Regions from separate parts of the Luteibacter aegosomaticola genome, predicted to be linked through region 2. Evidence: riboswitches for the same ligand, from Rfam matches in the RefSeq annotation. Region 2 holds a riboswitch; each other region holds the start of a gene.

Region 1 (2,316 bases), 360 kb from region 2:
TGAGACGTCGATGGCAGGCAAGGCATTGCCGACGACCTGGACGCCTTCGAGATCCTGGGCGTTGGCGGACGAGGCGGCCGCGGCGCCAGCGAACGAGACGTCGACGCCGCCCAGGCTCACCTGGACGTTATCGCGCGTTTCGGCCACGGCGCCGTTGCGCTCCACGCTGACCTTGTAACGGCCAACGGGCAGCGAGCTGGCGCGGTAGCGGCCTTCCGAGTCCACGTTCACATCGCGGGTCAGGCCGGTATCGAGGTTCTGCAGGTGGACGACGGCCCCGTCCGGCTGGGCCACGCGGCCGAAGACCGTACCTGACGCGTTGGACTGGGCGAGGGCGCCGCCGCTAGCCGCGAGGCAAAGGGCGACGGCGGTGCAAAGACTGGTGCGGCGCAGGGCGCCTTGGAGCAGGGTGGAACGCTGCATGCTGTATCTCCCCGGATGAACTGCAAGGAGCCCGGCCACGAAGAACTAAGGGCCAGGCCCGTTCTCGGCTACCGTCTTGTTCCCCCCTGCACCGCCACTCCCAATGGCGGTTTCGGCCGGGAACCCTCCCCGTAACGCAAGAAAATGCGTACGACAGCAGCCAGCAGCGTTTGTAATCGAAGGTTTTTACGAACGTCAAGTGCTTGTTAACAAATCGTGGGCTTTCCATGCCCATCGATGCACTTCCCGTTAGAATGGCCAGGTTCGGGTGTCCGCCCTGGCGTCAGGCCAGGAAGGATGAAACGGGAAGCCGGTGCGCCACTCGCGTGGCAAGGCCGGCACTGCCCCCGCAACGGTATGCCGCTGGGGCCCCAGGCCCCGATCTGGCGCGGTAAACGCCACTGCCCCTCGGGGTGGGAAGGCGCCCGCCAGAGCTCCATGCATGGGGAGCGGCGAGTCCGGAGACCGGCCCGAGACCATCCCTGCGGCATGCCGCGGGGTGGCTCTGTTTCGGACGATTCGCGGCGGGCGGATCCGGACAGCTCCGGTCTCTTGCCCGCGCGCCGTTCGCCCTCCCGTGACCGTCCTTGTTTTGAGACTTGCCGCAAGCCGGCTCGAGGACGCTCCACCTATGAAGAAGACCCTGCTCGCGACGGCCCTGCTGTCGTCCATCACCCTGGCGCACGCCGCCGATGCTCCGGAAGCCCTGCCCACCGTCGTGGTCACCGCGAACCGCGCCGCCACCCCGCTGGACGAGGTACTCGCCCCGGTCACCGTGATCACCCGTGACGACATCGACCGCCTGCAGCCCACCAGCGTGCAGGACCTGCTCACCGGCCTGCCGGGCGTGGTCATGGCCAACACGGGCGGCATCGGCCAGCAGACCTCCATGTTCATGCGCGGCACGAACTCGTCGCACACCCTGGTGCTCGTCGATGGCGTCCGCGTCGGCACGGTCGGCGCCGGCCTGCCTGCTTACGAGCAGCTCCCGGTCGAGCAGATCGACCATATCGAAGTGGTCCGCGGCCCGCGCTCCACCCTGTACGGATCGGACGCCATCGGCGGCGTCATCCAGATCTTCACCCGCCATGGCGAGGCCGGGCAGGCGCCGACGCCCTCGGTGTCGGTGACCGGTGGCAGCCACGGCTACGAGGCCGCCCAGTTCGGCGTTTCCGGCGGCACCACCCATGGCTGGTACAACGCCAGCCTGGGCGGCCAGTACACGGCTGGCATCAATGCCTGCCGCGATGGCGCGGCCGAAGCGGGCAAGGGCTGCTTCACCGATGAGCCGGACCACGATGCTTATCGCACCTACAACGGCGCGCTCTCGGGCGGCTACCGCTGGGATAACGGCACCGAACTCACCGGCAGCTGGCTGCGCAGCAAGGGCACCATCGAATACGACGGTGACTTCCAGAACCTGACCCGTCGCTCGCAGCAGGTCGCCGGCGGCAAGCTGAGCTTCGACGCCATGGCCGACTGGCGCATGTCGGTGAGCCTGGGCCAGAACCAGGACCGTGCCGACAACTACCTCAATGGTTCGGAAAAGACCTGGTACGACGCCGACTTCAATCCGCACGTGGGCGCCGACAAGCAGCGCATGGGCTACCTGTATTCCAAGCGCAACCAGGCCGCCTGGCAGAACGATTTCACCCTGGCGCCGGGCCAGACCCTGAGCGCGGGCGTCGATTACCAGCAGGAAAAGCTGGATAGCGACACCGATTACCTGAAGACCACGCGCAACAACACCGGCGTGTTTGCCCTGTACCAGGGCGTCTTCGGCCCGCACGAGATCCAGCTCTCGGCGCGCCACGACCACAACACCCAGTTCGGTAACCACAACACGGGTTCGGCGGCCTACGGCTTCCGCTTCGATAACGGTATGCGCATCAC
Region 2 (2,316 bases):
GATCGATATGGTTCTGGAACGCATTGAGCGACCAGTTGCCCCAGCCCGGCGTGCCGCGCAGGCCCAGCTCCCAGTTACGCGAGGTTTCCGGCTTCAGGTCCGGGTTGCCGTAATCGGGGTAGTAGAGGTCGTTGAAGGTCGGCGCCTTGAACGCGGTGCCGAAGCTGCCGGTGACGCGCAGCACCTTCGTCAGCGCATAGCCGTATTGCAGGCTACCGGTCGTCTTGCCACCAAACTGGCTGTTTTCGTCGCGGCGCAGGCTGCCCTGGATCGAGCTGTCACCGAACTCCTGCTGCCACTGGGCGAACAGGGCATGGTTGCGGCGTGCATCCACGAAGTAATCCGTGCTGCCGACCACGCGATCGCGCTGCCAGTCGAAGCCGACGGTGGCGAGGCCGTACACACCACCGACCTTGCCCAGGTCGGCCTGCACCGATGCGAGATCACGATGGGTGTTGAACGTATCGGCGTAAACGCCGTTCTCGTAATCCGTCGACAGGTCGAGGCTACGACCGACGTTGAAGGTCACCAGCGCGTCCTGCGACGGACGGTAACGCACGCGGCCACCGACGGTCTGCGTGGCGGACTCAGCCGAGTTGCTGCTGGTGCCGTCGTAGTAGTTGTGGCCTTCGCTGCGCGTGGCGCTGGCATCCGCGTCCCACTGCTCGTCGAAACGCCAGCCGCCCTTCAGCGACAGTGAGTTGTTGCGGTAACCATCGGCATCCGGCTCGTAGGTAAAGCAACCGCCGCCGCCCGGGCTGGGCTTGCCACGGCAGGCGTTGATGCCATGGGTCTGGTCGTGGCTGGCTTCCACCGAATACCAGCCGTTGGTGCCGCGGCCGGCAAAGCCCGCCGAGCCGCGCAGGGTGGACCAGCTACCGACGCCCACCGAGAAGTTCGGCACGAAGCCGCCCTGCGGATGGCGGGTGAAGATCTGGATGACACCGCCCAGCGCGTCCGAGCCGTAGAGGCTCGAGTACGGGCCGCGGACGATTTCGATCCGCTCGATCTGGTCGACCGGGATGTCCTGGAAGGCGGCGGTGCCCGACGTGGCCGAACCGATCTTCACGCCATCGACCAGCACCAGCACGTGGTCGGATTCGGTGCCGCGCATGAACACCGACGTGGACTTGCCCGGGCCGCCGTTGTTGGCGATGGAGACACCCGGCGTAGCGCGCAACAGATCGGCCAGCGAACTCGGCTGCAGGCGTTCGATATCGGCGCGGTCGATCACGGTGGACGCGGCGAGCACCTGGTTGAGCGTCTGCTCGGTGCGGCTGGCGGTGACCACCACCTTGTCCAGGTCGGTGGAGGGCGCGTCATCGGCGTGGGCGGCGACGGGGGCGAGCATCGCGAGCGCGATGGCGAAAGCGAGGCGGGACGAATGGAGCGACACGTTGTAGTTCCCTGCAGACCGCGCCTACCCGCGCGGCATTGAATGCGAGGGCAGGACGTAGGCAAGGAGCAAGCGACGGCGAACGGAGTCGGGCCACCCGCGACCAGGGCCCTCCGCCTGTCCGGTGATACCTCATGGGCCGGTCTCCGGGCTCGCGAGCGCAGGGGTTACCTGCAAGGACTGGCGCCTTCCCATGCCGCACGCGGCACAGTGGCATTCGCCAGCCCCATCAACTCGCCTACCGTTGCGGGGGCAGCTCCGGAATGGCACAGGCGTTGAGCGCCTGCGGGTCACCGGATTCCCGTTTCAATCCGCGGCGCTGGCGCCTTGGATCACCCTGGGTGCGCGTAGTGTAGCGGAACGGCGCTCGCGCCAGCGCAGGAACGGGCGTTCGACGCTGTAATGGAGGGTGGCCCCCACGGCCAGGACCACCATCGCGTGGGCGAGAAAGCGCAGCCAGGGATGGCTGTCCAGACGGCCATCCAGTGCCGCCTCGGTCAGCATGAAAGCGCCCTTGTGGCTCAGGTAAAGGCTGTACGAAGCCCGTGCGAGCCAGCCAGCGCCGGGTATCCGCAACGTGGCCAGCCACGTACCGCCGCCCGCCATGCCAACGAAACCCAGCATGGCCAGGGCCACGAGGGGGTAGCCGATGACGATGGGCCAGAAGTCGGCCCGGTGGCCATCGAAGAGGAAGACGCACGCCAGGAGGAGTGCCGCCGCCGCAGGCAGCACGACGGCGTTCCGTTCGCGAACCCGCACCAGCCACGCCGGGCGGAACACCGCGCACGCGGCCAGGCCAACGCCAGCGACCAGCCCATCGAGCCGGGCATACGTGGGGTAGTAGAGGTAGCGAAGATAAGCCGGCTCCGCCGTGCCGATCGCCGGCTGGTAGAACGCGACCCACAGCCACGCGCGCAGCG
Region 3 (2,316 bases), 880 kb from region 2:
GTGGGCGTTGCCTGGCCCCATGACCATGATCGATACGCTCTACGACAGCCACTACAAGAGTCGCGAAAAGCTGGCCTGGGAGTTCGCAAAGATCCTCAATCAGGAGGCTCGTGAGCTCGAGGCTGCGGGTGTCGACATCATCCAGTTCGACGAACCGGCGTTCAATGTCTTCTTCGATGAAGTGAACGATTGGGGCGTCGCCGCCCTCGAGCGCGCCATCGAAGGGCTCAAGTGCGAAACCGCCGTGCACATCTGCTACGGCTACGGGATCAAGGCGAATACGGACTGGAAGAAGACGCTCGGTTCCGAGTGGCGCCAATACGAAGAGTCATTCCCCAAGCTGCAGCAGTCGAGCATCGACATCATTTCACTGGAATGCCAGAACTCGCACGTGCCGATCGATCTGATTGAACTGGTGCGCGGGAAGAAGGTGATGGTAGGTGCGATCGACGTGGCCAGCGATACGATCGAAACGCCGGAAGAGGTGGCCGCCACGCTGCGCGAGGCCCTGCGCTTTGTGGATGCTGACAAGCTTTATCCATCCACCAACTGTGGCATGGCCCCTCTCGCTCGCCAGGTGGCCCGGGGCAAGCTCAATGCCCTGAGTGCCGGTGCCGAGATCGTCCGCAAGGAACTGTCGGCCTGATCGCCCGAGCGGCTGCACGGCGTTTTTCCGCAGTGCAGCTTGCCGCCTCGTGGGTATCCCGGCCAGACTCGGCGAATCACAGGTGTCCTGCCACTGGTTCAGTGGGCAGGGTGAAACGGGAAGCCGGTTCGGGTGCAAACACCCCAAGCCGGCGCTGCCCCCGCAACGGTAGGCGAGAAAACCCGGCGGTTGGCCACTGCGCACATGCGCGGGAAGGCGCCGGGGTAGGGCTGGCGCCCTGCTCGTGAGCCCGGAGACCGGCCTGTGCCGGCGCGAAAGCGCTGTTCCCGGGTGTTGCGGAGGGCAACCAGGCGAGCTGATCCAGGCCGCGGTTGCCCGTTGTCCGGTGTCGTCTTGTCTCCTCCGCCCGCTCATTCGCGGGTGTGCGATTTGGAGACACGACCATGACCAGGCTTGAGCAAGTAAATCCCACCGTCGAGACGGTGAAACTGTTGATCAACGGCACCTTCGTGGAATCCTCCACGACCGAGTGGCGCCCCATCACCAATCCCGCCACGCAAGCCGTCCTCGCGCGGGTGCCGTTCGCGACCATGGCCGAGGTCGATGCGGCCGTCGCGGCGGCCGCCGAGGCCTTCAAGACCTGGCGCAAAACGCCCATCGGTACGCGCGCACGCATCTTCCTGAAGTACCAGCAGCTGATCCGTGAGCACATGGGTGAGCTCGCCGCGCTACTTACCGCTGAACAGGGCAAGACGTTGCCCGATGCCGAGGGTGATGTGTTCCGTGGTCTCGAGGTTGTCGAGCACGCCGCGGCCATCGGCAATCTCCAGCTCGGCGAGCTGGCCAACAATGTCGCCAACGGTGTCGATACCTACACGCTGCTCCAGCCGCTGGGCGTGTGCGCGGGTATTACTCCCTTCAATTTCCCGGCCATGATCCCGCTGTGGATGTTCCCCATGGCGATCGCGACGGGCAACACCTTCGTGCTCAAGCCGTCGGAGCAGGACCCGATGGTTACGATGCGGCTGGTGGAGCTGGCGCTGGAAGCGGGCATCCCCAAGGGCGTGCTCAACGTCGTGCACGGTGGCGAGGACGTGGTCAACGCGCTGTGCGATCACCCGACCATCAAAGCGATTTCGTTCGTGGGCTCGACCCGCGTGGGCACGCACGTCTACCAGCGCGCCACGCTCGCCGGCAAGCGAGCCCAGTGCATGATGGGTGCGAAGAACCACGCCGTGGTGCTGCCCGACGCTAACAAAGAACAGACCCTCAATGCGCTGGCCGGCGCCGCGTTCGGCGCGGCGGGCCAGCGTTGCATGGCGGCATCGACTGCCGTGTTGGTCGGTGATGCCCAGGCATGGATTCCCGAGCTGGTCGCCAAGGCGCGCGGCCTCAAGGTCAACGCCGGTACGGAGGCAGGCACCGACGTGGGCCCGCTGATCTCCTGCGCCGCGCGGGATCGTGTCGAGGCACTCATCGCCGCAGGTATCGAAGAAGGCGCCACGCTGGAGCTCGATGGTCGTAAGCCTTCCATTCCTGGATTCGAAGAGGGCAATTTCGTCGGGCCGACGATTTTCACCGGCGTGAAGCCCGGCATGCGCATCTACGACGAAGAGATCTTCGGCCCCGTGCTCGTCGTGCTGACCGCCGGATCCCTTGATGAGGCCATCGAGCTGGTCAACGCCAACCCGAACGGCAACGGCACCGCG

What was found. Region 2 has a riboswitch for cobalamin ahead of btuB (TonB-dependent vitamin B12 receptor). Riboswitches for the same ligand answer to the same signal wherever they lie in the genome.
Region 1: another riboswitch for cobalamin. It lies ahead of L2Y96_RS22335 (TonB-dependent receptor domain-containing protein); the one in region 2 lies ahead of btuB (TonB-dependent vitamin B12 receptor).
Region 3: another riboswitch for cobalamin. It lies ahead of L2Y96_RS01860 (CoA-acylating methylmalonate-semialdehyde dehydrogenase); the one in region 2 lies ahead of btuB (TonB-dependent vitamin B12 receptor).

Annotation. Positions count from the first base shown of each region.
Region 1 covers NZ_CP095741.1:4,979,986-4,982,301, forward strand. The annotation lists gene L2Y96_RS22330 (TonB-dependent receptor) at 1-423, opposite strand, end outside; cobalamin riboswitch at 673-911, shown strand; gene L2Y96_RS22335 (TonB-dependent receptor domain-containing protein) at 1,055-2,316, shown strand, end outside.
Region 2 covers NZ_CP095741.1:4,621,513-4,623,828, forward strand. The annotation lists gene btuB (TonB-dependent vitamin B12 receptor) at 1-1,351, opposite strand, end outside; cobalamin riboswitch at 1,517-1,751, opposite strand; partial or broken gene L2Y96_RS20815 (acyltransferase family protein) at 1,865-2,316, opposite strand, start outside.
Region 3 covers NZ_CP095741.1:407,314-409,629, forward strand. The annotation lists gene L2Y96_RS01855 (methionine synthase) at 1-646, shown strand, start outside; cobalamin riboswitch at 710-926, shown strand; gene L2Y96_RS01860 (CoA-acylating methylmalonate-semialdehyde dehydrogenase) at 1,051-2,316, shown strand, end outside.